DNA from 2 places in the Paraburkholderia denitrificans genome. Region 1 is predicted to be linked to the other one. Evidence: riboswitches for the same ligand, from Rfam matches in the RefSeq annotation. Region 1 holds a riboswitch; the other holds the start of a gene.

Region 1 (15,663 bases):
GGCGGATCGTGTCGCCAAGAGCGACAAGAGCTTCACGAAGAGTTCTCCGCACTGTTGCCGCTCATCTACACAGATGAGGTACTTTCACATCAATCCGATAACGGAAAGTTCATCGAAGGCGCAACGCGGCAAGTGCTTGTTAACCAGTACGAGCGTGATCAGCGTGCATCCGGAATTGGGGTACCTCCTGCTACGTGTGCGGATTCGACTTTCAAAAAGCCTGCGGCGACATGGGGCGCGGATTCATCCACGTGCATCACCTGACCGAAATCGCCAGCATCGGCGCTGAGTATGACGTTGACCCTTACGCCGACCTTCGGCCAGTATGCCCGAATTGCCATGCAATGCTGCATACGCAACGACCGGCTATCGATATTGACGAATTGAAGACAATGTTGACGGCACGGTGCAGTGGCCGAGAATCGAGCGAAGGTTGAACCGGATAGACCGGATGCAAATTCGGAATTTTGCGGAATAGCGTCCGGAAGAGTCGTGATTTTCGAGGGATATTCAAAGATTTAGGCGACATTGAAAAGTGGCCGCCGTCCGAATCACCGGATTTCAAGTGGCCTTTCTCCGATTTCGGCTGTTGTTTTTTAGAAACGATTTATCTTGACTTTTGTGGCGATCTTGGAGGTAGGATTGGCATAATGTTGCTATTTTGATTTTATGCTGAAACTGCCTGAAGCAGGCGGTATTAACGGCGCAAGCTGCAATGCGCTCGGAAAGCGGTTTGGATGTGGTCTGAGCCGATTGTTGTAAGTAGTGTGGCTGTTGATATAAAAAGCTCACTCTCAGGTGAGTCTATCGAGACTATCTCCTGTGTAGGCATTTTGCCTGCCGTCATCTACCTGAACACTTTACCGGTGTTCGCCAGGTTCCCCTAGATTTTCACTGATTCATAAAGCATTGCGTGGATTCGTTCGCCTGTGGGCTACGAATGTTCGCGGTGGGTACGCGCACGGCATCAGCTTGTTCACGCGGTCAGGCGAAGAAATTTGGATTCTTGGGCTAATTTTTATTATCTATATGAAATATTCAGTCAAGCAAACTCTAAGTTCTATCAAAATTCAAAATAATGAAAAACAATGCTATTTAATCAAAAAATGAAGTAATTTTCACACCTGCCAGCAGTAGACCTTGCTTCATCCACTGTGCGGAACGAATGACGCGGAAGCCGCCGATGACGCCGTTCGTGCAGCGCGCAGCAATGGCTTCACGCACGTCAGCACGAGGTTGCACGAAGAGAAATACCCCATTGCGGACAGTGCCGGGTAGCCCGGTCAGCAATACGTGGTTCTCAGGAGGATTCAGTTGAAAGCGGAAGCCGTCAAACAGGCTGTCCAGGGAGGGCAGAACGCCCAATAGTGGCTTTGTCATGTGTATCTCCCACCCCGATGGTTCCGGCGATCACCGGCCTTCGGGGGGAGAGGCATGGCGACGCTTTAGCAGAATTTGTGAGTCGCGCTGCAAGTTGTGCTTTAAATCCGCGACGTAAACGAAAAAAACTCGTTCAGCTAACGCTAAAACGGGTTCCCCTCGCTTTAGCTGCATGTTTAACGTCCCCGCAAGCTGATAATTCAAATCGGGACGAGCGAGACCATTTCATAATTCCGGGAGTCTGTCAAGTGGCGAAATCATGGGTCGTCTGGTACTCACGAAGAGTGAACTGGAGTCGTTGTTGGGTGTTGAGCAGATAAAGTTCGCACCGTCGGTAATGCCCAAAATTGCACCGAAGGAAGATATTGATCCCTCCCCGGCTTCATGTATCGTCGTTGACGTGCTGCTGATTGCATTAAGTTTCCATAACCATTTGTTTTTATTGATTTTTGCACGCTAAACAGGTCGTGAAAACGGTGCAATTTTGGTGCAAACGATCCCGGTACTGTGAGTGAAAGCAACGCTAAACGGTTGATGACCTTAACCCGATGGTCTTCCTGAGTTATTGAAAAGTCAGGATAAAGTTGTTGTATCCGTTTCTTGTACGCCGAAGCAGCCGCGATAGGTCGCGTAAAAAGAGCAATACATCATCGTCAACAGGACGATAAGCGCGGGCATCAGCAGGGCGACGCCGTATTCGCTCGCACCGAGTGCGCTCAGCAGCAGCGAAAGCCCCGCTGAAATGCCGATCGACACCGCCATCCACAACGCCCCGTACACGACGAAAGCGCCCTTGTTGCGCCAGCAGCTCACCACGCTGAAGAACATTGCCTTGACGGGTGGCACGTCGTGCCATGCCGTCAGCACGGGCGCGAACCAGAACATCATTGCCACCGGCACGTAGATCACCAGTGACACGAGCAGTGCGAGCGGCGCACCGCTGTTCTCGAACGAATCGCTGCCCGTCGAACCGCCGACGGTCATCAACTGCAGCAGCGTGCCGCCGTCCACGAGCGCCGACGCCGCGAGCACGAGCAGCATCGCCACCACATAGACGCCGCCGAGCGCGAAGAGGCGCTTCGTCACCGTCGTGCCATAGGCGCGGAAGCCGTCGACGAGAATCGTCGGAAAGAACGGCTTGCCCGCGATCGTGTCGCGGCAGGCCGCCATGAAGCCGACCGCCACGCCCGGCACGAGGACGAGCGGCAGCACGCCGCCCACCACCGGGATCGCGGAGATGAGCGTCATCCCCAGCAGATACGTGAAAAACAGCGTGAGGAACGCGAGCGGGTTGCGGCGGAACAGCCAGATACCCTGGCGGAACCAGACATAGCCCGTTTTCGCGGGAACTTCGATCAGTTGCATGAGCCTTGTTCTGCGTGAAGGGCGTCGGAGGCATCGTTCGCGCGGCGCTCGCGCAGGATGCGTTCGAAGTGGCCGGGATCGTGCGGCTTGAGCAGCTCCGCCGAGCGCGGCAGGTAGAAATCATACAGGCGCGACACCCAGAAGCGGTACGCGCCTGCGCGCAGCATGTCGCTCCAGTGGCGGATTTCGGCCGACGTGAACGGGCGCACCGTCTGGTAGGCGCGAAGCAGCGCTTCGGCGCGCGCGCGATCCAGCTGGCCTGTCGCGAGATCCACGCACCAGTCGTTCACCGTGACGGCCACGTCGAAGAGCCACTTGTCGCAGCCCGCAAAATAGAAATCGAAGAAGCCGCCGAGTCGCACTTCGTGGCCCGGCGCCAGATGCGCGTGCGCGAACAGCACGTTGTCGCGGAAAAGATCGCAGTGGCACGGGCCGCCCGGCATCTGCGCATAGTCCGCCGAGGCGAAGAACGCCTGGCTGTGCGCAAGCTCGCTCGTGAGCAGGTCGCGCTGCGCTTCGTCGAGGAACGGCAGCACCGTCGGCACGGTCTCTTCCCACCATTCCAGGCTGCGCAGATTCGGCTGATCGGCTTTGAAATCGCGCCCGGCGAGGTGCATGCGCGCGAGCATCTGGCCCACTTCGACGCAATGTTCCACACCCGGCGCGAGTTCGGGCGCGCCTTCCAGCTTCGTCACGATTGCCGCGGGCTTGCCATGCAGCGGGCCGAAGAGGGCGCCGTCGGCGCGCGGCATGGGGTCGGGCACCGGGACGCGGCGCGACGCCAGGTGGCGCATCAGGTCGAGGTAGAACGGCAACTGGTCCGCGGACAGCTTTTCGAAGATCGTCAGGACGTACTCGCCGCGCGTCGTCGTCAGGAAGAAATTACTGTTTTCGATGCCGGACTGGATGCCGCGGAATTCGACCACGTCGCCGAGATCGTAGTCGCGCAGCCATTGGGCAAGCTGGGTTTCGGTGACAGCGGTGAAGACGGCCATGCGAGAAATGTGTTGGTTGCGTGGTCGGGCGGCCGGCGTACGCGGGGGCGGCCGGCGTTTTATCGGGCTTTCGGCGGAATCTGGGCCGGTCTGCCGACGCTACATGGCATCCAGCCCGCACCGCGCGCTTGTGGTTCGAATTCATGGCTCGAACTCGCGGCCAGACTCACAGCTCAAGTGCGCAGCGAATCCGCAGCGCGGTGAAACGCGCGCCGTCTGCCTGCGCTGGGCGCGCGCGGACGGCGTTGCGGATCAGTAGCGCAGGTTGATCGACGGCAGCCGCGTGCTGGGCGTGCCGTTCGGGCGCACCTGCGGCGACGTGTCGGCGGGCGCGCTCATCGTGTAGCGCGTGCCGAAGTTCGAGTGCACGTTGATTTCGACGGGCTTGCCCTTGTCGCGATATTCGGTGATTTCGGTGCCGGTGGGGCTCACTTCGTGGAAGCTCGGCCGGCGCGGAACGTTGACGTCGACCTTCGAGGTGACCTCGGCAGCCGGCCGGTTGATCTTGGCGAGATCCGGCAGACCCGCCCGCTCATTGGCGGACTGGGCCTCGACGGCGGTTTTCGCGTCGTCGGCGGGCGCGGCCGTGGCGAACCCGCTGAACGCGAGTGTCGTCGCAGCAACGATGAGAAGGAGCGACTTCATGATGATCGGTGTTTCTCCGGTTTGATAGCTCGATTCTAGCAAATCCCGCCGCCGCGACCCACGGCGACTCCGGCGTCGGCCGCGGGTCGACCCCGGGGGTGACCAACGCCGTACCGCGCCGGCCAGCTTGACGTTGCAGCGAGGGGCACAGCAAGAATGCCCGGGTTCCGTGGTAAGGTGGTTCGACCGATTGGAGGCGAATGACGATGAACAACGATACCAATCTGCGGCCGCTCATGTTGCCCGCATACGATTTCCCGACGGGGTCTTACGAGGACGCTGCCGATGCGGTGGCGCGGCTCTCGACGATCTACGAGGCGAACACGTCGTTCCTGCGCGACGCGTTCGCGCGCTACCGCCGCGGCGAAGTGCTGGAGCGCCGCGTGCGCGCGTGCTATCCGTTCGTGCGCGTTCGCACCGAAGTGAACACCCATGTCGACTCGCGCCGTTCGTACGGCTTTGTGGCGGGCCCGGGCATCTTCGAAACGACGATCACGCGGCCGGACCTGTTCGGCGACTACTATCGCGAACAACTGCGGTTGCTCACGAAGAACCATCGTGTGTCGATCGACGTGGGCGTGTCGGATCAGCCGATTCCCATTCACTTTGCGTTTGCCGAGGGCATCCACCTCGAAGGCGAACTCGACCGCGAGCACCTCGTGGCCATGCGCGACGTGTTCGATACACCCGACCTCGCGCAGCTCGACGACCGCATCGTCAACGGCACATTCGAACCGGGACCGGGCGAGCCGCATCCGCTAGCGCTCTTCACGGCGCCGCGCGTGGATTTTTCGCTGCATCGGCTGAAGCACTACACGGCGACGTCGCCCACGCATTGCCAGAATTACGTGCTCTACACGAATTACCAGTTTTATATCGACGAATTCGTGAAGCTCGGGCGCGCGATGATGGCGCGCACCGACGACGCCGATCTGTGCAGCTATCGCAGTGAATACACGTCGTTCGTGGAGCCCGGCGACGTGGTGACGTACAACGCCAATCTCGGCGAACAGGAACACGAGGGCATGCCGCCCGTGCGCCTGCCGCAGATGCCGGCGTATCACCTCAAGCGCGCGGATGGCAGCGGCATCACGATGATCAACATCGGCGTGGGGCCGTCGAACGCGAAGACGATTACCGATCACATCGCGGTGCTGCGCCCGCACGCCTGGATCATGCTCGGCCACTGCGCGGGGCTGCGCAACACACAGCGGCTTGGCGACTACGTGCTCGCGCACGGCTACGTGCGCGAGGATCATGTGCTTGATGCGGATCTGCCGCTGTGGGTGCCGATTCCCGCGCTCGCGGAAGTGCAGGTGGCGCTGGAGCGCGCGGTGGCCCAGGTCACGCAGCTCGACGGCCCTGAACTCAAGCGCGTGATGCGCACGGGCACCGTGGCGAGCGTCGACAACCGCAACTGGGAATTGCGCGATCACCGCGAGCCCGTACTGCGTCTTTCGCAGAGCCGGGCGATTGCGCTCGATATGGAAAGTGCGACGATCGCGGCGAATGGTTTTCGCTTTCGCGTGCCGTACGGCACGCTGTTGTGCGTCTCCGATAAACCGCTGCACGGCGAATTGAAGCTGCCCGGCATGGCCGATTCGTTTTATCGCGCTCAGGTGGACCAGCATCTGCAGATCGGCGTGAAGGCGATGGAGATCTTGCGGACTAATGGATTGCACAAGCTGCATAGTCGTAAATTGCGCAGCTTTGCGGAGGTGGCGTTTCAGTAGGAAAGCCGTGCGAAACACAATGTGGAGCGCGCCCGCGCTTCACATTGCCACGCGATCATCACTGCCCAAAACCAGTCAACCCAATCAGGCTGCCCGCCGCAAGCAGCCAGAGCGGATGGATCTTCGTGCGAAACGCGAGCACCGCGCAGACCCCGGTAATCGCCCATGCGATCCACGCCGGATCGGACGCTTTCGCGATGAGCACCGCGCTCGCAGCGACAAGGCCAGCGGTCACCGGCACGAGTCCGCGCTGCGCAATGCGCCGCCATGGCCGGTCCTTGAAGCGGTCCCACGCGTGCAGCACCGCTATCGTCACAAGCGACGACGGGCCGAACTTCGCCACCGACGTCACGAGCATGCCTGCCCAGCCCGCCACATGCCAGCCCACCAGCGTGACGATCATCATGTTCGGGCCTGGCGCAGCCTGGGCGAGTGCGAAGAGCGCGCTGAATTCGCGGGCCGGCATCCAGTGATGCACGTCCACGACCTGTCGCTGCATTTCGGGCAGGATCGTGTTGCCCCCACCGAACGCCAGCAGCGAAAGCTGGCTGAAAATCGCGGCGAGCGAGACGAGCGTGGCGTTCATGACGCGTTGCTCGCGCGGCGCGGGCTGCGAACGCGATCCCGATCGGTGTGAGTACCAGCATGGTGAGCAAAAGCGGCGTGCGCAGTATCGCTATCGCAATGAATCCAGTGAGCGCAATGCACGCGCCAGCCGGATCGTGGCGCAGCGGTAGCAGGATCTTCACGGCCATGGCGACGAGCAGCCCGGCGGCCGCAGCGGCAAGCCCGACGAAAAGGTGCTGCACGCGCGGATCATTCTGCGTTTGTTCGTAGATCACGCCGAGCCCGATTACAACAAGCGACGGTCCGGCGATCAGCCCGAGCAGCCCGGCGAGTGCGCCGCGCCAGCCGTGAAATCGCACGCCAATTGCCACGGATAGGTTAATGACGTTGCCGCCCGGCAGGAACTGGCACAGGCCGAGCAGATCGGTGAATTCGGCGGCGGAAAGCCAGCGGCGGTGTTCGACGATGGTGCGGCGTGCGAGCGGCAGCGCGCCGCCGAAAGATGTGAAGCCGAGGCCGAGAAAGCCGAGGAATAACTCACGCACAGTGGGGGTGTGAGTCGTGGAGGAAATCTGTTTCATGCTGGGACGATCGTTGACGCAAGTAGCGAGCGTAGCGCCAAATAGCGCAAAACGGCGTCGTCACAAAGCAACTTCATGGCATCGCATGTGACCTGAAATTACAAGCCGCTACAAGCATCATGCGATCGCTTTGCAGATGCGCGCGCGGCATGGCTCTGCGCCATGCCGCGTGCGAACCGCAAGCTCAGAGATAGAACATCCGGTCTTCGTCGGGATCGGTGCGCGTACGCTGTTCTTTTTCGCTCTCTTCGCCTTCTTCTCCGGTGTCCTCGTAAAACTTGAGCACCGCTTCGAGCACTTCGTCGGGATCGTCGGTCACCTTCATCAAATCCATGTCTTCAGGATTGATGAGGCCCATCGGCACGAGCGCCGAGCGGAACCAGGCAAGCAGGCCTTTCCAGAATTCCGCGCCCACCAGAATGATGGGGACGTGCCGCGATTTTTTCGTCTGGATCAGCGTGAGCACTTCGGCGAGTTCGTCAAGCGTGCCGAAGCCGCCCGGCATCACGATCACCGCATCGGAGTTTTTGACGAACGTGACTTTGCGCGTGAAGAAATGGCGGAATCGCAACGAGATGTCCTGCCATTGATTGCCCGATTGCTCGTGCGGCAATTCGATGTTCAGGCCAACGGAAGGCGACTTGCCCGCGTGCGCGCCCTGGTTGGCTGCTTCCATGATGCCAGGGCCGCCGCCGGAGATCACCGCGAAGCCCGCGTCGGACACTTTTCGGGCGATTTGTGTCGCGAGCTGGTAGTACTCCGAGTCCGGTTTCAGGCGTGCGGAACCGTAGATGCTGACCGCCGGACGGATCTCGGACAGATACTCGGTTGCCTCGATAAACTCTGCCATAATCGTGAACATCTGCCACGATGCGCGCGCCTTCTTGGCCGTTGCGCGCTCTTGATCTGCGAGTGAACGCAGACTCGGAATCACTTTTCTCTTGTCCATAATGCCTGAAGAACTTCGCGTGGAAACCAAGCTACAAACTGAGCTGGAAGGAAAGACCCTGCTGCTGGTCGATGGTTCTAGCTATCTTTATCGGGCCTACCATGCGATGCCGGATCTGCGCGGTCCTGACGGCGAACCGACGGGTGCGCTATACGGAATCGTCAACATGCTGCGCCGTATGCGCAAGGAGGTTACGGCAGAGTATAGCGCGTGCGTGTTCGATGCCAAGGGCAAGACGTTTCGTGATGACTGGTATGCCGACTACAAGGCGAACCGGCCTTCCATGCCCGAGCCTCTAGCCGCGCAAATCGAGCCCATTCACGTGGCCGTGCGCGCGCTCGGCTGGCCGTTGCTGATGGTGGAAGGCGTCGAAGCCGACGACGTGATCGGCACGCTCGCACGCGAAGCGGAAAAGCGCGGCATGAAAGTGATCGTGTCGACCGGCGACAAGGATCTCGCGCAGCTCGTGACCGATCACGTCACGCTCATCAACACGATGACGAATGAAACGCTCGATCGCGAAGGCGTGATTGCGAAGTTCGGCGTGCCGCCCGAGCGCATCGTCGATTATCTCTCGCTGATCGGCGACACCGTCGACAACGTGCCTGGCGTAAACAAGTGCGGCCCGAAGACGGCGGTCAAGTGGCTCACGGAATACGGCACGCTCGACGGCGTCGTCGAACATGCAGCCGAAATCAAGGGCGCCGTGGGCGGTTATCTGCGCGATGCGCTTGCATTCCTGCCGATGGCGAGGCAACTCGTTACCGTGGCAACCGAATGCGATCTTTCGCAGCACATCGAGTCGATCGGCGGTTCGCTCGCCACGCGCGCCGAAGCGCGCGACGAATTGCTCGACATCTTTACGCGCCACGGTTTCAAGACCTGGACGCGCGAATTGAGCGAAGCGCTTGCGAATGGCGCTGCACCCGTGGCGGCGAGTGCTGACGCTAATGCGAACCAGCGTGAAGCGCGTGAAGCGCGCGAAGCCGAAGCGCAGCCCGCGCTGATGCTCGACGTGCCGCGGCATTACGAAACCATCCAGACGTGGGATCGGTTCGATGCGTGGCTGAAGAAAATCGAGGCGGCCGGGCTTACCGCGTTCGACACGGAAACCACGGCGCTCGATCCAATGGTCGCGAAGCTGGTGGGGATGTCGTTCGCAACGGAGCCGGGGCATGCCGCATATCTGCCGCTCGCGCATCGCGGGCCGGACATGCCCGAACAACTGCCGCTCGCCGATGTGCTCGCGCGACTCAAGCCGTGGTTCGAAGGCGGACAGTACAAGAAAGTCGGCCAGCACATGAAGTACGACGAGCAGGTGCTCGCGAACTACGGCATCGTGTTGAACGGCGTCGAGCACGACACGATGCTCGAATCGTACGTGCTCGAATCGCACCGCAGTCACGATATGGACAGCCTTGCGTTGCGCCATCTCGGCATCAAGACGATCAAATACGAAGAGGTTGCGGGCAAGGGCGCGCAGCAGATTGGCTTCGATGAAGTGCCGCTCGATAAAGCGGCGGAGTATTCGGCCGAAGACGCTGATATCACGCTGCAATTGCATCTCGCGCTTTATCCGCAGGTTGCGCAGGACAAGGGAACCGGCAGGGGACTCGACTACGTGTATCGCGAGATCGAGATGCCGACTTCACGCGTGCTGCGCCAGATGGAGCGCAACGGCGTGCTGATCGATACGGAACGGCTCGACAAGCAGAGTGCCGAAATTGCGGTTCGGCTCGTCGAACTCGAACAGGAAGCCTACGCGCTCGCCGGCGGCGAATTCAACCTCGGCTCGCCCAAGCAGATCGGCCAGATCTTTTTCGAAAAGCTGCAATTGCCGGTCGTGAAGAAGACGCCGAGCGGCGCACCGTCCACCGACGAAGAAGTGCTGCAAAAGCTCGCCGAAGACTATCCGCTGCCGAAGCTGCTGCTCGAGCATCGCGGGCTGTCCAAGCTGAAATCCACATACACCGACAAACTGCCGCGCATGGTCAACGCGCAAACGGGCCGGGTTCACACGAATTACGCGCAGGCCGTGGCGGTGACGGGGCGGCTCGCGTCGAATGATCCGAATCTGCAGAACATTCCGGTGCGCACGGGCGAAGGGCGGCGCATCCGCGAGGCGTTCATCGCGCCGCCGGGACGCAAGATCGTATCCGCCGACTATTCGCAGATCGAGCTGCGCATCATGGCGCACATCTCGGGCGATGCGTCGCTGCTCGCCGCATTCGCGCGCGGCGACGACATTCACCGCGCGACGGCTTCCGAGGTGTTCGGCGTCACGCCGATCGAAGTGAGCGCCGACCAGCGCCGCATCGCCAAGGTCATCAATTTCGGCCTCATTTACGGCATGAGCGCATTCGGGCTCGCGTCGAATCTCGGCATCACGCGCGATGCGGCGAAGCTTTATATCGACCGCTATTTCGCGCGCTATCCGGGCGTTGCGCGCTACATGGACGAGACGCGCATGGACGCGAAATCGCGCGGTTATGTCGAAACCGTGTTCGGCCGGCGCCTGTGGCTGCCCGAGATCAACGGCGGCAATGGCCCGCGCCGCCAGGCTGCGGAGCGCGCTGCGATCAATGCGCCGATGCAGGGCACGGCGGCAGACCTCATCAAGCTGTCGATGATCGCAGTGGAGAAGTGGCTCGACGAAAGCGGCATGCGCACGAAAATGATCATGCAGGTGCACGACGAACTGGTGCTCGAAGTCCCCGACGACGAGCTGGCCGAAGTGCGCAAACGTCTGCCCGAACTGATGTGTTCGGTGGCGACGCTCAAGGTGCCGCTCGTCGCCGAAGTGGGCGTCGGCGCGAACTGGGAAGAAGCACACTGATCACGCTCGCCGTGCCGCGCTTTTAAGCCGCGATGCACGCGAAAGCTTTGCCGTAACGAACCTGCAATACCCGCGCACGCAAGCGTGCGCAGGCGCACGGCTTGCTGCCGTGCGCTCCGTAAGCCGACATTGAGCGGCCGGCCGGCGCACCTTGCCGCCGTGCCGCGTACGCACTTATCGACACGCACGGAGAGTTTATGCATCGGTTTATCGTTGTGGGAGGAGGCGCAGGCGGTCTGGAACTGGCGACGCGGTTGGGCGACCGTTACTGCAAGGCGCGCAACGGCCGCGAGCCGCGGGCGAGCGTCACGCTGGTCGACCGCTTTCCGACGCATATCTGGAAGCCGCTGCTGCACGAAGTCGCAGCGGGCAGCATGGACCCGTTCACACAGGAACTCGAATACGCGGCGCAGGCACGCTGGCATGGTTTCGAATTCCAGCAGGGCGAATTGATCGGACTCGACCGTGCGGCGCGGCGCATCATGCTCGGCGCCGTGAAGGACGATGACGGCGGCGAACTGTTGCCGCCGCGCGAACTCGACTACGACACGCTCGTGCTGGCGATCGGCAGCACCACGCACTTTTTCGGCGTGCCGGGCGCGGCCGAAAACTCCATCGCACTCGACACCGTGGCGCAGGCCGAGCGCTTTCGCAAGCGGCTCATCGCGGCGTGCATGCGCGCCGAGCATCAGGCTCCGGAGCCTGCGCCCGCAGGTGCCGCGGTGAGCGGCGAGCCGCGCGTGCAGGTGGCGATCATCGGTGCGGGTGCAACCGGTGTGGAGTTGTCGGCCGAACTGCGCAATACGGCGCAGGTGCTCTCCGCCTATGGGCTCCACAAGCTCGATCCGCGCCACGATGTCGGCATCGTGCTGATCGAAGCGGGGCCGCGCATCTTGCCCGCGCTGTCCGAGCGCGTGTCGTCGGCGACCGCCGATCTGCTGCAGAAACTCGGCGTACGTCTGCTGCTTGCCGAGCGGGTCACCGAGGTCGCGCCGGGTGTCGTTCATACGGCAAGCGGCAAGGCCGTGCGCGCGGACCTCACGGTCTGGGCCGCGGGCATCACTGCGCCGCCGGTGCTGGCGCAACTCGACGGACTGCCCGTCAACAAGCTCGGGCAGCTCAGCGTGCGCCGTACGCTGCAGACCGAAATCGACGACAACATCTTCGCGTTCGGAGACTGCGCCGCCTGCGCGTGGCCCGGCAACGAACGCAACGTGCCGCCGCGCGCCCAGGCCGCGCATCAGCAGGCCGTATTCCTGCTCGGGGCGATGGGCAACCTGCTCGACGGACGGCCGCTGCCGGAATTCACCTATCGCGACTTCGGCTCGCTGGTGTCGCTCGGTCACTTCAGCGCGGTCGGCAATCTGATGGGCGGTGTGATCGGCGGGAACATGTTGATCGAAGGGCTGTTTGCGCGTTTCATGTACATGTCGCTGTACCGTCTGCACATTGCCGCGTTGCACGGCTACGCGCGCATGGTGCTCGACACGTTCGCGCACTGGCTGCGCCGCACCACGCTGCCGCGCGTGAAGCTGCATTGACGGCCGCAGGCGCCGTCGTCGAACGAGGAGCGTTGCATGCTCAAGCCCGATGTCGATTCCCTTGTACCGCACGTGCCGTTCGACCGGCGCACCTTCCTGAAAACCGCGCTTGGAGCCACATTCGGCGGCGGCTTTGCCGCCGCCGTGCTGCCGGTCTCCGCGCAAACCATTCATACCGATGCCGAAGGTCTCGATGCCGGTGAAGTCGGCTTCGAGTCGAACGGCACGCTGATTCCCGCGTATCGCGCGCAGCCGCGCAGCAAGACGAATCTGCCGGTGATCGTCGTCGTGCATGAGATTTTCGGCGTGCACGAACATATCGCCGATATCTGCCGCCGCTTTGCGAAACTCGGCTACCTTGCCGTCGCACCCGATCTCTTCGTGCGCGAAGGCGATGCGTCGGTGTATCCGACGATCCAGCAGATCGACCAGAACATCTTGAGCAAGGTGCCGGATGCGCAATTGATGTCCGACCTCGACGCGACGGTCGACTGGGCCGGGCAGCATGGCGGCGACCTGAAACGTCTGGGCATCACCGGGTTTTGCTGGGGCGGACGCGTGACATGGCTTTACGCCGAGCACAATCCGCATCTGAAGGCGGCGGTGTCGTGGTACGGGCGCGTGGCGGGGCCGCACACGCAGAGTGCGCCGGAGAATCCGCTCGATCTCGCGGGCGAGTTGCAGGTGCCGGTGCTCGGTCTATATGGACGCCAGGACACGAGCATTCCGCAGGACACGCTCGCGCAGATGAAGCAGGCAATCGCGCAAGGGCCGCAGGGCGGGCGTGGCTCGGAATTCGTCGTATACGACGACGCGGGCCATGCGTTCTTCGCCGACTATCGCGCGAGCTATCGCAGGGCCGACGCCCAGAATGGCTGGACGCGCACGCTCGCGTGGTTCAAGTCACACGGCGTCGCGTGACGCTGCGTGACTTGAAGGTTGGAAGGTTGGAGGTTGGATCGGGCCTGGGCGTGCTCAGGGATTCGGCCCTGTCGCGACTGGACGCGACGGGTCGGCGCACCACTCGCTCCACGAACCGGCGTAGAGCGCCGCGCCGTGCAGTCCGGCGATTTCCATCGCGAGTGCGTTATGGCATGCCGTCACGCCCGAGCCGCATTGCAGCACGGCATGCTCGGGCGTCTTGCCCGCGAGCACGGCTGTGAAGTCCTCGCGCAGCGTGTGCGCCGGCTTGAAACGGCCATCGGCGGTGAGGTTGTCCTTGAAGAAACGGTTGCGCGCGCCGGGAATATGGCCGCCGACCGGATCGATCGTTTCGTTCTCGCCGCGATAGCGGTCGGCTGCGCGTGCGTCGAGCACGACGAGTTCGTGCGTCGAAAGATTGCGCACGACGCCCTGCACGTCGATCGTCACCTGTAGCGGCGCACCCGCCTTGAAGTTGCCTTTGACGGCGTGCGGCACGTCCGTCGACAGGGGATAGCCGGCTGCTTCCCATGCCTGCAGGCCGCCGTCGAGCACTGCGACCGAGTCGTGACCGAGCCAGCGCAGCAGCCACCACAGACGCGCTGCGTAAGAGCCGCCTTGCGCGTCGTACGCGACAACCTGCTGGCCTTCGTTGAGGCCCCGGGCCGCGAGCGTGTTCACGAGCGCTGCGCGATCGGGCAGCGGATGACGGCCGTTCTTGCCGGTCTTCGCGCCGGACAGATCGCGGTCGAGATGCAGATACTGCGCGCCCGGAATGTGACCGGCTGCCCAGGCGGTTTCGCCCACGTCGGGGTTGACGAGGTCGAAGCGGCAATCGAACACGAGTGTGCTGCCGGGCGCGGCGGCCAGACGCTCATGGAGATTGGCGGCGGAGATCAGCGTGGTGTGATGGGTGTGCGGCATGACGACGGCTCCTGATGGATGCGCGGCCGGCAAGGCCGGCCCGATGTCTTCAGTCTAAACAAAAAGACGGACTGAAGCCCGTCTTTCGTTCTGGCCGGTCATTACCCGGGCCGAGGCATTCCGAATGTGCCTGGATGGTGCCTCGAAGATGCCTGGATGGTGCCCAGTTCGCGGCGCAAGAACGCGTGGAAGTGCTGCATGCCGTCTTCCATCGGGCTCTGGTACGGGCCGACCTCCGATTCGCCGCGCTCGAGGAGCGCACGGCGGCCGGCGTCCATGCGCTCGGCGATCTCGTCGTCTTCGATGGCCGTTTCCATATAGGCCGCGCGTTCGGCTTCGACGAACTCGCGCTCGAAGAGCTTGATTTCCTCGGGGTAATAGAACTCGACGATGTTCATCGTCTTCTGCGTGCCCTGCGGAATCAGCCACGACAGGACAAGCACGTGCGGATACCACTCGATCATCAGATTCGGGTAGTAGACCATCCAGATCGCGCCGAACTCCGGCGGCACGCCTTTGCGATAGCGCAGGACCTCGTCGTGCCACTTGCGGTAGGTCGGGCTGCCGGCCTTGTCGAGATGGTTGTGCACGCCCACGGTCTGCACGCTGTACCACTCGCCGAATTCCCATTTCAGGTCGTCGCACGACACGAAATTGCCGAGGCCCGGGTGAAACGGGACGACGTGGTAATCTTCCAGATAGACCTCGATGAAGGTCTTCCAGTTGTAGTTGCACTCGTGAATCTCGACGTGATCGAACATGAAGTCCGTGAAGTCGAGATGCTGCGCCGGGCCGAGCTGGGCGAGGTCGCGCGCCACGTCGCGGCCAGCGGCTTCGAACAGCAGGCCGTTCCATTTCTGCAGCGGCGTGCTGCTCAGGTTCAGGCAGGGGTTGTCCGCGAAGTGCGGCGCGCCGAGCAGGTCGCCCTTGAGGTCGTAGGTCCAGCGGTGCAGCGGGCAGACGATATTGTCGGCCGTGCCGCGGCCGTTCAGCATGATGGCCTGGCGGTGGCGACACACGTTCGAGAGCAGCTCGACCTGATCGTGCTGGTTGCGCACCAGCACGCGCCCCTCGTTCTCGCTCGGCAGGGCAAAATAATTCCCCGCCTCGGGCACCATCAGCTCGTGCCCGACATAACGGGGACCTTTCTGGAAAAGCGTTTCGATTTCGCGCTTCAGTAGCGCATCGTCAAAATAAGCGGTGACTGGCAGCTGGCAGTGGGTGGA
Region 2 (15,663 bases), on a different contig from region 1:
GTAGCGCCAGACCTTGCCAGAACGCCCCGCGCTGCTGCATGAGGAGTCCACGACATGACTTCGGAATTCAGCTGGCGCCTGCCTGCCGCCTTTGCATGTGGTGTGGCCATCGGTCTGGAGCGACAAATGCGCCAGCGAACGGCCGGACTGCGAACTATCACGCTGGTGACAAGCGGTGCATGCCTTTTCGTTACGCTGGGGATGTTGGCCGGAAACGGTGTATCCGGTGCGACGCAGATCGCAGCGTATGTGGTGTCCGGTGTCGGGTTTCTCGGCGGCGGTGTCATCATGCGCGACAAGGGCGCAATACAGGGGATCAATACCGCTGCAACCCTGTGGTGCTCGGCTGCCGTAGGCGTGCTCTGCGGCACTGGACACTTCGGGCCTGCAATTGCGGGGACCGCGCTTGTGCTGTTGGCCAACACCTTGCTGCGCGAGGTCAGCCGCGCTATCAACGCGACATCGGTGTCGGCAGCCGATCTGATCCGTGAATATGCTCTGACCGTTGTGTGCCAGGAGCAGGACGAGATTCATATCCGCACGCTGCTCTCGAATTCAATGTACTCGCAGCCGTTATCGTTTCAGAGTCTCGTTAGCCAGGACATCGAGGGTGACCCGTCGCGTGTCGAGGTGACGGCGACCGTACGCGCGCATCCAAAGTACCAGTCGAAGTGCGGCCAGATTGGGGCCGCTCTTGTCGACGGTAATCGTTTCAGGCTCGCCGTTGTTCGCTATCGCCTTCTCGCAGTAGCGGCGCGCCGCGGCCTTGTCCCGATGGGCACGCATCAGGAAGTCGACGGTATCGCCCTCCTTGTCGACGGCCCGGTACAAATATTTCCATTGGCCTCTGACCTTGACGTAGGATTCGTCCATGCGCCAGATACTGCCTACCGGGCGTTTGCATTTTCGGAATGCCTTGTCGATCAACGGTACAAGTTTGATTACCCAGCGGTGCACGCTTGAGTGATCCACCTCGATTCCACGTTCGGCCATCATCTCTTCGAGGTTGCGCAAGCTCAGCGAGTACGCCACGTACCAGCGAACACATAGCAGAATCACGTCCAGCGGATAGTGCAAACGCTTGAGTACCTTACCGATATCCACCAGCAATGTTGCGCGAGGTGCATTCGTTTTGCCCATCTCGTTCGAGATTCATGGGAGAGTGCGAATCCTGGCGCGTTAGCGCGACAGAGCCCTGTACAGTACCCTGGCGGCGGCGAGACGGCCTTTAGCAAGCCGTCCGTTCGGAGAATCCACGTACTTGATTCCAGAACAAAGATATCTGTTCTGGCTGCCCTAGCCTAACCGGCGCTCGCCTGTGCCTTTTCGGATACTGCTGAACCGGCTCGAACGAAATGATGCTCCATCCTCGTGCGCAACACGCCATCGAGCGCGGCGAGCTGTTCGCGAAGTCGAACCGCTCGCCCTTCCGTCATTTCTCCCAGAAGGATTTTCTGCTCAAGAACATCACCGCACCGGGTGACTATCCAACGGTCCACTGCGGCTGCCTCACCTTCGAGTACCGCGGCGGCTGTCGAGACGATAGCCAAGTTTAATCCTGACACAAGATGAACCGTATGCGTCAGCATGAAGCCGGGAAGGAAGTGCGACCAGTCTTCAGAGACTGTTGCGGAGGAGGCAGAGGTATCGTGATGCATAGATGCTCCGGATAAGTATTTATCGAACCGGTGCTAGCTATGCTGCTCCCGTTTCGTTGCCGTGAATCGGCCGCATCGCCTCAAAGGCTTCCACCTTGCCCGGGACGGGCAGGTTGGCGTCGGAAAGTCCGACTCTGGATGCACTACTTCCAACATCATTCGATATATCGAATATTTTTCCATTATACAGAAATAGCAGTGCCGCACAAGGTGGCTGCACCGCAAGAGGTGTACGCGGTGTTTGCGCAACGCTTGTACAGAACGCCAACCGTCACATGATGTTTCCGCATGGATTCATGCGGAGTCCGCATAGCGCACCCACCCTTGCAAGGGTACTATCGCGGCCCCGAATCATCTCACCAGCAAAGGGATTCGGCAGCGCTTCACGGCAGCCGCGACTGCCGCACAAGCAACATAGCAACTCTCGATACGGGTCCATACAGCGACGATGCGACGATTTCATTCATTTTTTCGATTTTCGCTTTTGACCGCCGGCATCGCGTCCTGTCTGTCCGGTATGGCAGGGAGTGCCGCGGCCCAGCCGCCCTCTAACATTCATGCGGATTCCTGGATAGTGGTCGACGGCGATTCTGGCCAAACGCTGGTTGAGCACGACGCGGACGCCGAACGTCAGCCGGCCTCGCTCACCAAACTCATGACCGCGTACCTTGTACTCGATGCCTTGAAACGCGGAACAATCCGTTGGGATGAAAAGGTGCCGGTCGAGGCTACCGATGTCGGCGAAGTTGGAAGCGATGAAGCAAGGATGTATCTGGCCCCGGGCCAGACGGTACCCGTCAAAGAGCTCGTTCAAGGGCTGATTGTTGCGTCGGCCAACGACGCCGCCATGGTCCTCGCGGAGCGCGTTGGAGGGTCGCGTGGTGGTTTTGAGCAGATGATGAACGAGAAGGCGAAGCAGCTCGGAATGACGCACACCCACTTCTCAACGCCATCCGGCATCACAACACCGGGGAACCATTCGACCGCCCGCGACCTGTCCACGCTGGCCTCGCGTCTTACCCGTGACTTTCCCGAGTACTACACCTACTCGTCAGAGCAGCACTTCGCTTATGGAAAGTTCCAGAAACGGAACAAGAACTGGTTGCTCGGGAAAGACCCTTCCGTAGACGGTCTGAAAACCGGCCATACCGACGCAGCCGGCTACTGTATCGTCGCGACGGCAAAGCGCCAACAGGCCAATCCACCCATGACGCGACGAGTCTTCGCCGTGGTCATGGGCGCACCTACTGCCAACGACCGCATATCGGGCGCTGGCAACCTGCTGAACTATGCGTTTTCCGCGTACAAGGACTATCCGGTCGCTGACTCCTCCGGGCGACGGGTTATTACTCGAACATCCGAACCGCAATCTACCCAAGGACACCGGAGCTGATGTGGGCGAGAGCCGAGGCGCTTCAGTTGCCCCCCGGCTCTCGGGCTGTCACTTGAACGGGAGAGCTGCCCTCGGCTGCGTCAGCATCGCGGGCTGCAAAATTTCATCCAGTTGCTCTCGCGTCAGGAGGCCCCGCTCAATCACGACATCTGCGACGCTTTTTCCCGTCACCAGCGCGTGCTGCGCGACCTCAGTAGCATTCGTGTAGCCAATGTACGGATTGAGTGCGGTCACAATTCCGATTGAATTCTCGACGAGCGACAGCAGGCGCTCGCGATTCGCGGTAATCCCGTCGACACACTTCGAAGCGAGCGTGAGACAGCCCGCTCGCAGATGCGCGACGCTCTTGAACAGGCTGTGCGCAATAATCGGCTCAAACGCGTTCAACTGCAGTTGCCCTGCCTCCGCCGCGAAGCTGACGGTCACGTCATTGCCGATGACTTCGAATGCAATCTGGTTCACGACCTCGGGAATAACGGGGTTGACCTTGCCGGGCATGATGCTGGAGCCGGCCTGAACAGGCGGGAGATTGATTTCACCCAGACCTGCGCGTGGCCCGCTCGACAGGAGCCGGAGGTCGTTACAGGTCTTGGACAGCTTGACGGCTACACGCTTCAGCACGCCAGACAACTGAACGAACGAGCCGACGTCCTGCGTCGCCTCGACAAGATTGGGCGATGTGGTCACCGGTATCCCCGTGATGGCGGCAAGATGTTTGCACGCAAGAGGCGCATACTCAGGCGACGTGTTAATGCCGGTACCGATTGCCGTTGCTCCGAGATTGATTTCGCAGATGAGCATCGATGCTTCCTTCAGACGCTCTTCGTCTTCTCCGAGCATCACTGCGAAGGTGCTGAACTCCTGGCCGAGCGTCATCGGTACTGCGTCTTGCAGTTGAGTCCGGCCCATCTTCAGGTCGTTACGGAACTCCTCAGCCTTGCGCTCGAACGACGCACGCAACACTCCCATCGCATGAATCAGTTGGGCGAGTCCTAAATAGGTCGCAATTTTCAGGGCGGTCGGATAAACATCATTCGTGCTCTGCCCGAGATTGACATCTTCGTTCGGGTGCAGGACTGCGTAGTCGCCGCGCTGATGACCGAGATGCTCCAACGCCAGGTTCGCAATCACTTCGTTCGCGTTCATGTTCGTCGAGGTGCCAGCGCCACCCTGAATGACATCCACCACGAACTGTTCATGCGCGACCCCCGCGCGAATCTGCTGGCATGCATGAACGATAGCTTTCATCTTGTGCTCGGCAAGCAAGCCCAGCTCGAAATTGGTCAGCGCTGCCGCTTCTTTGACAAAGGCCAGCGCATTGACCAGGTTCGGATAAGCCGAAATTGGAATGCCGGTGATGGGGAAATTTTCGAGTGCACGCAAGGTGTGCACGCCGTAATAGACCTCATTCGGCACCGGACGGTCACCCAGAAGGTCGTGTTCGATACGTTCGATTGAAGTAGACATAGTGGCGCTCCAGAGGAGTTTGAGATGAGCCTGGACGGTCCGTGGTTTGCCCGAACCATAGGGCCGGTAAACATGGACTACGAACTGGCTATGGGGTGACGCGTCGGCTCAATCGCCAGCGCTCTTTGCGTACGCAATACACTTTCGAGCAAGAACTTCGGTTGGGTCGACCAGTTGCACGATACCGCCGCCGGTACCGGCAAACTCGCCGCCTGGCAGCAGGATGGGAAGCTCAGTGCAACCAAGAACAATGACTTCGACGCCTGCTTCTATCAACCCGTCGACTGCTGCAGCAATATCTTCCTGACATTGTCCAGTCGTGAAGCCAGCTTTGACACCCGTTTTTCCATAGATAGCTTCCATCACCCGTGCCTGCAGCGCCGGCCCGGGGGCGACCTGTCGCAGCCCCTGAGCCTCAAGAGCCTTCCTGTAGACACCACTGTCGATGGTTCCCGACGTTGCCAGCACACCTATATCTCGCAGACCGGGAAACGCTTCGCGCAGGTAGCTCACCGTAACGGCCAGCATATTCACGATAGGTACCCCGAGATACGGTTGGATTCGGTCGACGAAGGCGTGAGCAGTGTTGCATGGAATCGCAATGATGTCGGCGCCGCCGTCTTCCAGTTTTTTACAGGTCGCATACAAGGATACCGTCGGGTCCGCACCATCTCCGATGAGGTTTTCCGTTCGGTCGGGAATCTGCGGATTTTGCTCAACCAGCAGCTTGATGTGGTCCTGGTCGCAGGATGCAGGTGTGTTGCGCACGACTTTGCTCAGGAAATCGACTGTTGCAGCAGGCCCAACGCCACCGACGACCCCTACCTTGAACACTGGCGACGACGCATCAAACTGGCCCGATACGACAAACTGCGCGTAGGCCATGTTGGAGTCGACGAACGGAACCTTCATGGGTCCGATTTCCTCTGCCACCAGTGCAATCTCGGTCAGGCCAGGAACAATGACGTCTACCCCCTGGGCCACGAGGTCATCGCAGGCCTTGCGCAACAACTCCGCTGGCCGACCGCGGAGATTTCCACTCTTGATACCATCAATGCCGTAGACGGCCTCAGTCACAAGGTCAATATTATCGTGCGGTCGCGGGTGCACGACTTCGAATTGAGGCGATACGAAGTACCGCTCAAACAGCCGCCTTTCGCGCACATAGTCGGACGCCAGAATACCTATCCGCTTTGCGTTCGGAAATTTTCTCTGTATGTGGCTGCGAACTGCTTCGACGATATCCACGATATGAAGGCTTGTGTTTTCTCTCAGCTCATCGATAAACGTATGACTGAGAAAACAGGGGAGCACGACCGTCGTCACGCCGCGCCGCTCGAAATCTCGAATCATGTCGAAGATGTATAGCTTACGCTCCATCGTGACCGCACTACCCGCCCCCGAACCCCTGAATGGGTACTGCTCGAAGATTACGTCAGCATGCTCGGCGTCTGACGAAGCAGGCGTCGCCTTCACCAGCTTGAAGAAAACATCGGCACTTGCCAGCGGCCCCAGACCGCCGACAACACCAAACTTGCGCCTGCTTTTCGCAATTCCCGTGCTCATCGTGTTTCAACCTGCGGCTGGTCCAGCGGATAGTCGTTAGCCTTCAACTGACGTGCCCCCTCCCACTTCGCGACGACTGCAGTGGCAATGCTGTTGCCGATGACATTCGTCATCGTCCGCCCCATATCGAGAATCTGGTCAATCGCGAGGACCATCGCTACCCCTGCGACCGGCAAATGGAACATCGGCGCGACCGCAGCGACGACGACGACAGAGCCCCGCGGCACACTCGCCATACCTTTGCTGCTCAACATGAGAACCAGCAGCATAAAGATTTGCTCGGAGAGCGGCATGTGAATACCAAAGGCCTGTGCGATGAAGATGGCGGCAAACGCCTGATACATCATCGAGCCGTCGAGGTTGAATGCGTAGCCCAGCGGAAGCGTAAAGCCGACCACTTTCTTGTCGACACCAAACTTCTCAAGCTGCTCGGTCAGCCGCGGATATGCGGCCTCGCTGCTCGCCGTCGAGAATGCCAGCATTGCCGGCTCCCGGACCGCCTTGAGCAGGCTGCCGATGCGCCGACCGAGGAATACGCAACCAATGCCAATCAGGATTGCCCACAGGACAAACAGCCCCAGATAGAATGAACCGATAAGCTTCCCGTAGGTGTACAGCACATCGAGACCACGCAGTGTCACCGCCGACGCGATGGCTCCGAACACGCCAATCGGCGCAGCCCGCATGACGTAGTTCGTCAGTCGCAACATTACCGGGACCAGGCCATCAATCGCTTGAACGACAACACGGACCCGCGAGTCCCCTTTCAGGGCGGAGAGCGCAACCCCGAGGAAAATCGAGAATACGAGGATTTGCAGGATGTCATTGCGCGCCATCGCGTCAAGCAGGCTCGTCGGGAACGCGTGAGTAATCACGTCCTTGGCATTCAGCCCCGACGTATTGAGGCCCGTGTTCACCTCGGCAGCACTCTCGGTCAAATGCAAACCAGCCCCCGGCTGCAGCAAGTTGGCCATGAAAAGTCCAAGAGCCAGCGAAATCAGGGACGCGCAAAGGAACCAGCCCACCGAACGCAGACCGATGCGTCCTACGTCCTGGCCGCTGTCCATCCCCGCCAGCCCGGAAACGAGCGTGGCGAAGACCAGCGGCGCAATAATCATTTTGATGAGCCGCAGAAAGATGTCGGTAACGATTGAGAAGTAGCCCGCGACGGCCTTCAGCGTAGCGGGGTCAGAAATGCTGGTGTGGCATGCATAGCCGGCAATCACACCAAGAATCATGCCGACTGCAATCAGCAGGGTAAGGCGATTTTTCATGTCCATCCGTCCGTAGTCGGCGCAGGACGGCCTGACGACCGGCATGCGCGAAGTAAGGGCTAAAGTGGCATGTCATAGCCACCACTTTCACCGTCAGGACGCATGGTAGGGAGTGACAACAAAAGGATGATGCTGTTGCGTCATACGCGTATGCGAATCTCGCATAACACGGGAAAACCCCTAATCGAGCGAGGTCAAGCCAGCGCGGAGGTAATGCCAAAGTTCGTCCAGAAACTCATTCCGATTAGACGAATCGCGATATACGCGTAGTTCGATGTCCAGATTCCATGCCGCTGGTCCTGCCGGTACCAGGTCACCGGCCTCCAGCTCGCTGGCAATCGTGCTCCGCGGCAACCAGGCCACACCTTCACCTTCCATGACGAGCTTCTTCAGGACTTCTGCCATATCCGATTCGTAATGCAGTTGCAGTGCTGGGGCGGCGGTTGCCCGGCCAAGCAGCAACGCAAGGCAACGCCCAAAGTAACTGGTGTCCGTGTATGAAATGAGGGGAAGAGGTTGTTTCTTCGTGCCCGGCAGGCGAAACACGGGTGCCGAGCGCGGATTCGGCCGACTGGCCGGCATCAACGTGTCGATACCGACCGTGACGTGCTCATACTTTACCGGGTCAAGATGAAGAGGAAGTTCAGGATGGTGATACGCGAACATCAGTTCGCAGTTACCGTTCACGAGCATAAGAATCGAGTCGTGAACATTCGTCGGAACGACGCGAGCTCGCACCTCCCCCAAATGCCTGGAGAGGGCCTTAAGCCAGGTCGGCAAAAAATTCAATGCGATAGTATGACCCGCCGCGATTTGCAAACTCTTGCCGGCAATTCGCTGTTCCGTGCGGATAATGGCCCGCGTGTCGTACAACTTGGCCAGAACATCCTCAGCTGCTTCGCGAAAAAGTTGGCCTGCCGGAGTCAGAACGGGAGGAAAGCTGCTGCGGTCAATCAGCTCGGAACCGACCCACTGCTCGAGCGACTGGATTCTGCGGCTGAAGCCAGATTGGGTCACATTGCGAAACTCTGCTGCCCGCGAGAAGCTTTGGTACTGAGCGAGTGCAATGAAGTCCTCAATCCATTTGATTTCCATATCTTCCTTGTCGGTCCGCAACTGGGTTGTCCTTCAGCCGGTCGAGGTGACGGGTGAACGACCGCAAATGGCCGATTCGGTCGAGCAATTCGGCATTCGTGGTCGTCGCACTAAACCCCACGCTTCCCCGCTCTCGGGTGTCTACGAACGAGCAAAGATTAAGAGAAGTGATTACGGCTCGTCAAATGGATTTGGCGGGCGTTGTTGGCGTTCACCGAATCCTGCCCCCCGTTCGCTGAGACATTCACACGCCCAGATAAGCGGCACGCACCTTCGGATCGTCGAGCATCTGCTTCGCGTCGCCTTCCATCGTGACGAGACCGGAATCCATCACGTAGCCGCGGTGCGCCGCCTGCAGCGCGAGTCGCGCGTTCTGCTCGACGAGCAGCACCGTGATGCCCTCTTGCGAAATCGTGCGCACGACTTCGAAGATCTTCTCGACCATGATCGGCGAGAGACCCATCAAAGGTTCGTCGAGCAGGAGGAGCTTCGGCTTCGAGATGATCGCGCGCGCCATCGCCAGCATCTGCTGCTCGCCAGCCCGAGAGCGTGCCCGCGAGCTGCGTCGCGCGTTCCTTCAGGCGCGGGAAGAAGCCGAACATGCGCTCGACGTCCTTCTTGACGCCGTCATTGTCGTTGCGCAGGTACGCGCCCATCTGCATGTTTTCGATGATCGACATGCGCGCGAAGATGCCGCGGACCTCGTTTGGGTAACCGGCGTGGTAACGGAACGCTGCGAACGACTGGCCAGACCAGGCGGGCGACGGAGGCATTGAACCGCGCCGTCATCCGTGTGCTCGAAGGCATCGACTGGCGACGCCCGGTTCGCACGGCCGAGCCCGGCTCCGCGTTGTAAGCCTCCCCTCGCCCGCGTACACGGCGGGTATGACTACGGTGAACGCCCATCCTGACGACAGTGAAGCGCTCAAGGGGTTGGCGGTCACCCAGAATTACCCTCTGAGCCGAAGCTCTCCAGGCAATCGCCCACCCGATCAAACCAGTCGATCAAGACTATTCTCGAGATCGGCCCAGATGTCCTCGACATCTTCGAGACCGACGGAAAGCCGGATCATGGCTCGAGACACGCCTCTTGCGAGTCTTGCCGACGGATCGATCCGCTGCCTGGCCTCGACGAGCGCGGCAGGATGCGTAATCAGCGATTCAGTGTCGCCGAGACTCACGGCCTTTCCGATCAGATGGAGGCCATCAATCATTTGCGTGGCACCATCAAAACCAGACCGCAATTCGAAGGACAGCATTCCGGAGCCCGCACTCATCTGCCGGTGTGCCAGGTCATGCTGCGGATGTGAGGGCAAGAACGGATAGCATACCGTCGACACTGCTGGATGCTGCTCCAGCCACCCGGCAATCTGAAGTGCACTTTCGCCGTGCTGACGCATCCGGATTTTTAGCGTCTTCAAACCTCTCAACACCAGGAAGCAGCTCATGGGCGACAGGCTGGAACCCGTCATGTATCGCATGCCTTTGGTCCGGATCTTGTCGATCAGTTCGGCGCTGCCGAGCACCGCGCCACCAAGAATGTCCCCATGGCCATTGATATATTTTGTCAACGAGTGAATGACGAGATCGGTCCCCAGCGAAATCGGTTGCTGCAATGCAGGGGACGCGAATGTCGAATCAACCACTACGAGCAGACCGTCCGCTCGAGCGCGATCAGCGATCGCCCTGATGTCAAGCACTTCGCCGGACGGATTCACAGGGCTCTCGAAGTAGACGAGCCGCGTCTTCGCTGTGAGCGCGGCCGCGAACTCTTCGGGATTCGTGAGGTCGACTTTCTTCACGCCGATACCGAGGCCAGGCAGTCCATCGTCGAGGTACGTCGACGCCGTCGAATAGATCGTGTGATGCGAAATGATCTCATCGCCGGCCTGAAGCAGGGTCATCATCGTCGAGCAGATGGCGCCCATACCCGTACCGGTCACAAGCCCCGCCTCGGCTCCCTCCAGTGAGGCCAGGCGCTTCTCCAGTAGCGCTTGTGTCGGATTGTGCTGGCGACCGTAAACGTATCGGTCGCTCTCGCCGGCGAATACGGCCTCGGCCTCGGCCATTGTGTCGAATGAATAGGTCGACGTCATATAAACCGGCGCATTGACAGCGCCGTTCTCCTCCTGCGCGTCGTAACCAAGGTGGATGGCCCTCGTCATAAAGCCCATCTCCTCGTAGTCCCGCTTCCCGTTCATTGTGCTGTCCGTGTCCAGTTTGCCAATTCCGAGGCGTCGACCCCGGCGCTGCCGGCGTTGATGATCCGATTCACACGTTGGGTGGCCTGCCCGTAAGTCAGGTATAGACGGGACTTGCCAGCGCCTCGCTTGAAGTATTCGAGGCTAGATTCCGCCTTGCTATAGGAAGAAATTCATATCTGCTATGAGCGTAGCACGATAGCTCAGGATTCCCGACGCGCCTACGCTCTGGCCATACTTTCCATTTTCCGCATGCGGGACGATTCGAATGGACTTGAGAGCGAAAGCGTATTTTGACGAACGGGCCACGCGCGAGATGCGCGAACACCTCAAACCAGCCAGTCGAACACTACAGGAGACACTGGCGTTCGCCTGCCGGATCCTTGCAATGACAGGTCAGGAAGCCGGTCTCGCCGGCCAGATCAGCGCCCGGTCGACCCGGAAGGACGCCTACTGGACGCTACGCTTCGGGCTCGGCTTCGATGAAGCAACGCCGGATGACTTTATCGAGGTCGATCGTGACCTGAACACGCTGTCCGGCAATGGGATGGCGAACCCGGCCACGCGGTTTCACCTGTGGGTCTATCAGGCCCGCGCCGACGTCCAGAGCATCATCCATACGCACTCCCCTTGGGTCTCGGCCCTTGTCGCCGCTCGACAACCACTGGTGGTGGCCCAGATGGACATGACTCCCTTCCATGACGATTGTGCGTTTCTCGCCGACTGGCCCGGCGTACCCATCGCCGACCAGGAGGGCGTCATCATCTCGCAGGCGCTCGGCGAGAAGCGCTCCATTCTGCTCGCGCATCACGGCCAGCTGACCACGGGCAACTGCGTGGAGGAAGCGACATACCTGTCGGTGTATCTGGAGCGGGCTGCCCGCATGCAGGTCCGGGCCCAGACGTTCGGACCGCTCACACCACTGAGCGCCACTCTGGCGCAGGAAGCACATGACTATCTGTTGAAACCATCGATCGTTCGCAGCACGTTCGATTACTGGTGCCGTCAGACCAAAAAGGCAGCGTAAGACGCGGATCTGATCCCGGTGGTTTTACGAGGGCAGCTTCGCTTCGTCTACGAGGAGCCGCCTGAACAAGCTGGTGAGACGCTTCGTGATACGATCGGCGCGCCCCTATCCCGCCAGCCCGGCCGCGCAGATGCGACCTGCTCGGGCTTGCAAAAGGGCAATTCGGCGCCGGACGGCTGGCCTTATCGACGTGAAAAGAAATCGCCAGGGCGCGGAAACTCTACCCACGACGGTGCCCGCCCCAATGAAATACATGGATCATCAACTGCGGTTGTTCCTTGCAATCGCAAAATCCCAATCCCTCTCTGCTGCAGCGGAAGCGCTGGACCTGACCCAGTCGAGCCTGAGCAAGCAACTGGGCACACTGGAAACCTACGTCGGACAAGCCCTGTTCGAGCGGCACGGACGTGGCGTTTCACTCTCGGATGCCGGACAAAGACTGCTGGACGCTGCCCGCCCGGCCTATGAGTTGATCGACACCTGCATCACCCAGCTGCGAGAGCAGCAAGGCATCACCGAGGGTACGCTGCGCGTGGCGACCATTCATACGCTGAGCTACTACTTCATAGCTGACGTCATGGCAAAGTTCATGGGACAGCGTCCCAAAGTCAATATAACGTTGCTGGGGCGAAGCTCTCCTGACGTGGTCGATCTGGTCGAGACTGGCAAGGCAGACGTGGGATTCGTCTATGACACGGCGGTAGCATCGGACGGTGTCGATATCACCCCGCTTTTCGATGAGGACATGTGCCTTGTCGTCCATGAAAATTCGGCATTCGCCGCGCTCGATGAGATCTCGCTCACCGAGCATAAGGTTCCTCTCATCGTCTTTCCCCAGCATTATGCGCTGCGGCGGATGCTGGCCGCAGAGATCCCACATCTCGATATCGCGGCGGAAGTCGACACGGTTGATGCCATGCTCAAGCTTGCCTCTGTCACGGCTGGCCAGTGCATCCTGCCGGACCTCATGCCCACCAGGCTGCTGCAGGACTACCATCTCAAACGGATAAGGATCACCAGTCCGGCCCTCCGCCGCAGGATCGTCGCGATCTCACGGCGGGGGCGTGTTCAGTCGCCGCTCCTGTCGCTCCTCCTCCACATCGCCCAGACAACCCTCAACTAGACGATTTGTTTCATATCAGATACCGCACACGCGGAACAAGATGCTGCAGCCGACGGCCTTTAGCGAATTTAAAGAAACGGGTGCAGGAGAGGGGCAGCAGAAGGTAAATCACCTCCGCTGTGACATAAGGCTCAGAGGCGATGTAGTAATTCAGCATCACGTAACGAGCCACTCCGGTTGTGTCGAGCAGGGTATGCCAACACCGGAAAAACGGAGCTTTTTTTCGACGACAGTTGCCAATCTGCGTCGGTGACTGAAACTGGCCATCGCTGCAGGCTTGTATCAAGGTGCCCGCGGCTGCGCTATCGTCGTGAGCCATTCCGTGACGATGGCCCGGGTCCTGTTCTCAATGCCCGACGGGGAAGAAAGAAGATAGTAGGCCGAGCCGTCTTCCAGGAACCCTGCTGGCGCCTCAAGCAGGCCACTTTCAATATCGGCCTGGACCAGTTTCCATGGCCCAATCGCGACCCCCAAGCCTGCCACTGCGGCCTGGAGACTGTAGTAAAAGTGCTCGAATGTCCTGGCCTTGTGAGAGCCCAGTTTCTGTCCCGCCAGGCTCCCCCAGGTTTTCCACGCGTCCCCACGCGTGCTGGTGTGAAGCAGCGTTGCGGAACGCCGCAGTCGCAACAAGCCATCGGTGGGCAAAAAGAATTCCTGCACCAGATCGTGCCGGCATACCGGACCAACCTGCTCGTCAAACAGGCAAACAGCAGCGATCTCCTTCCCCCACGAAATGTCGTTGCGACGAATTGCCATGTCGATGCCATTGCCGAGCACCGGGCCGGATGCCGCCACCAGATGAACATCGAGGTCCGGATGGGCCTTCTGAAACGCGGGAAATTGCGGAATCAGCCAGCGCATGAGCAGCGTCGGCTCGCAGGCAAGCGTCAAGGTGGCGCGGCCACCATGCATGCGCAATTCCCGGCAGGCCGACTCAATCAGGCTAAAGCCACCGCTCACCGCCTCAGCGAGCCTGCGCCCCTCCCTGGTGAGATACACGCGCCTGTTGCGCCGGTCGAACAATATCACTCCGAGATCGTCTTCAATCAGGCGCACAGCCCGACTGACCGCGCCATGCGTGAGGTTGAGGGCATCGGCTGCCCGCCGGAAGCTTTCCTCCCGCGCAGCTGCTTCGAAACATCTCAACGCATGAAGTGACGGCAGGCGCTGCCGATGGACAGGTGAGTCAAACTCACCATCATCGTCAAAACTCATCACTTTTTTTGCTCCCGGTGCACTTCTAGAATCCAGGTATTGTCGACTGTATTGGCCAGGACGCCAATTCACCATCAACAGACAAACCACTGTACGCAAGCCTGACGTATTCGCCTACTGGAGAATCAGATGTCCGATGTGTTACACGCAATGCAGGAGGAGGCTTACCGCCGCGCGGCCGAAATTCGAGCCGGCAGCGCCTATGCTCCACTTGCCCAAGGTCCCGTGTGGATCGGCAGGATCCTGTACGAAGACAGCAGTATCAGCGCTGCCCATCGCTCGCTCGCGTTGTCAGAAGCGCCAACATCGTTGCTCTCGCTGGAGCCGGCAAACACAGCCCTGCATCATGTGGACGCCCACGGCGATGGCTGGCTGGCGACCTCGTCGGTCGACAACCACGGAAAGCATGAAGCCTATGCGTACCTCTTCCCGGGGGGTGAAATCGAAATGGCCGGCGTGCTAAAGGTGGGGCCCTGGATGCAGGAGCCAAGGGCATGGTGGCCAGGCATTTACGAACTCCCCCTGCTCAGGGCATTATCGATGGCTTCGCGCTACCGGTTACCGGCGCATGAGGAAACACCCCCCGCCGCCCCACCCCTTCTTCTGGAATTCGGCCCTCGTCGGGCCGCATGGCTGTACATGAGTCTGATTGCCATTGCCGGGACAGCGGTCACCGGAGAATCCGGGAATGGATCAGAAGACGCCTTTCCCGTTCCGGCCGGAATCGACGCGCTTCATTTTGCGCCGGTACTGCTCGACGGTTCGGCGGCTTCACGCGACAGCCTCATCACATCATTCGACCGGATTCGGCACCTCGTTGGATCGAAAGCCACGGCCTTCTATCTTTAACGCCCCCGTCCCGCTCACGCGGGGGCAGCGCCATCTGACGCGCCCCCGCTTTACGCGCAACCCCGTGGCTCACGCCTGCAATCCTGCCTCCTGAAGCGCTGCACGAACGACATCCCGGAACGGCTCGCCAAGCGGCGTAAGCGGAAGGCGGATGCCCCCTTCAATCCGCCCGAGCGCCTGCAGCGCCCACTTGACGGGAATAGGATTCGACTCGCAAAAGAGCTGCCGGTGCAACGACAACAGGTTCAGATGAATGCGGCGGGCGGTACCGACATCGCCTTCAAGCGCAGCACGGCAAAGCTCGCTCATTGCCCTGGGAGCGACGTTCGCGGTAACTGAAATATTACCGTGCCCACCAAGCAACATCAGTGCAATGGCCGTGGCGTCGTCCCCACTGTATATCGAGAAGTGAGACGGCGCGTGCTTGATGAGCTGCGCTGCACGCTCGATATTTCCGGTCGCGTCCTTCACACCGACAATGCCAGGCACATCTGCAAGACGGAGGATCGTCTTGTCGCTCATGTCGGCAACGGTGCGGCCAGGCACGTTGTAGACAATCATTGGCAGGTCGACGGCATCGGCGATCGCACAGAAGTGACGATACATGCCCTCCTGTGTCGGCTTGTTGTAGTACGGCACGACCTGCAGCGTGGCGTCCGCTCCTGCCTGCTTTGCCAGTTGCGACAGTTCGATCGCTTCCGCTGTTGAATTCCCCCCCGTTCCTGCAATGACCGGAAGGCGTTTTGCAGCATGCTCGACCGCAGTCTTCACCACGAGGATGTGCTCTTCCACAGA

What was found. Region 1 has a riboswitch for S-adenosylmethionine ahead of ACFPTO_RS01515 (hypothetical protein). Riboswitches for the same ligand answer to the same signal wherever they lie in the genome.
Region 2: linked by a shared signal. The riboswitch ahead of ACFPTO_RS18195 (hypothetical protein) and the one ahead of ACFPTO_RS01515 (hypothetical protein) in region 1 are both predicted to bind S-adenosylmethionine.

What each region holds. Positions count from the first base shown of each region.
Region 1 is NZ_JBHSMP010000005.1:23,039-38,701, reverse strand. It holds gene ACFPTO_RS01520 (HNH endonuclease) at 195-437, shown strand; gene ACFPTO_RS01515 (hypothetical protein) at 1,096-1,380, opposite strand; SAM riboswitch at 1,525-1,602, opposite strand; gene ACFPTO_RS01510 (hypothetical protein) at 1,640-1,840, shown strand; gene ACFPTO_RS01505 (BPSS1780 family membrane protein) at 1,954-2,745, opposite strand; gene ACFPTO_RS01500 (homoserine kinase) at 2,736-3,740, opposite strand; gene ACFPTO_RS01495 (hypothetical protein) at 3,993-4,385, opposite strand; gene ACFPTO_RS01490 (AMP nucleosidase) at 4,592-6,118, shown strand; gene ACFPTO_RS01485 (chromate transporter) at 6,177-6,704, opposite strand; partial or broken gene ACFPTO_RS01480 (chromate transporter) at 6,715-7,266, opposite strand; gene ACFPTO_RS01475 (LOG family protein) at 7,451-8,215, opposite strand; gene polA (DNA polymerase I) at 8,217-11,051, shown strand; gene ACFPTO_RS01465 (NAD(P)/FAD-dependent oxidoreductase) at 11,249-12,592, shown strand; gene ACFPTO_RS01460 (dienelactone hydrolase family protein) at 12,629-13,513, shown strand; gene ACFPTO_RS01455 (sulfurtransferase) at 13,568-14,437, opposite strand; gene ACFPTO_RS01450 (aromatic ring-hydroxylating oxygenase subunit alpha) at 14,539-15,663, opposite strand, start outside.
Region 2 is NZ_JBHSMP010000021.1:17,157-32,819, reverse strand. It holds partial or broken gene ACFPTO_RS18205 (MgtC/SapB family protein) at 55-696, shown strand; partial or broken gene ACFPTO_RS18200 (IS6 family transposase) at 670-1,140, opposite strand; gene ACFPTO_RS18195 (hypothetical protein) at 1,302-1,658, opposite strand; SAM-I-IV-variant riboswitch at 1,701-1,805, opposite strand; gene ACFPTO_RS18190 (D-alanyl-D-alanine carboxypeptidase family protein) at 2,143-3,051, shown strand; gene aspA (aspartate ammonia-lyase) at 3,100-4,518, opposite strand; gene cuyB (cysteate racemase) at 4,627-6,084, opposite strand; gene ACFPTO_RS18175 (dicarboxylate/amino acid:cation symporter) at 6,081-7,358, opposite strand; gene ACFPTO_RS18170 (LysR substrate-binding domain-containing protein) at 7,539-8,453, opposite strand; partial or broken gene ACFPTO_RS18165 (ABC transporter ATP-binding protein) at 8,698-9,157, opposite strand; gene ACFPTO_RS18160 (trans-sulfuration enzyme family protein) at 9,446-10,654, opposite strand; gene ACFPTO_RS18155 (aldolase) at 10,923-11,681, shown strand; gene ACFPTO_RS18150 (LysR family transcriptional regulator) at 11,926-12,804, shown strand; gene ACFPTO_RS18145 (LysR family transcriptional regulator) at 13,087-14,019, opposite strand; gene ACFPTO_RS18140 (hypothetical protein) at 14,149-14,868, shown strand; gene dapA (4-hydroxy-tetrahydrodipicolinate synthase) at 14,938-15,663, opposite strand, start outside.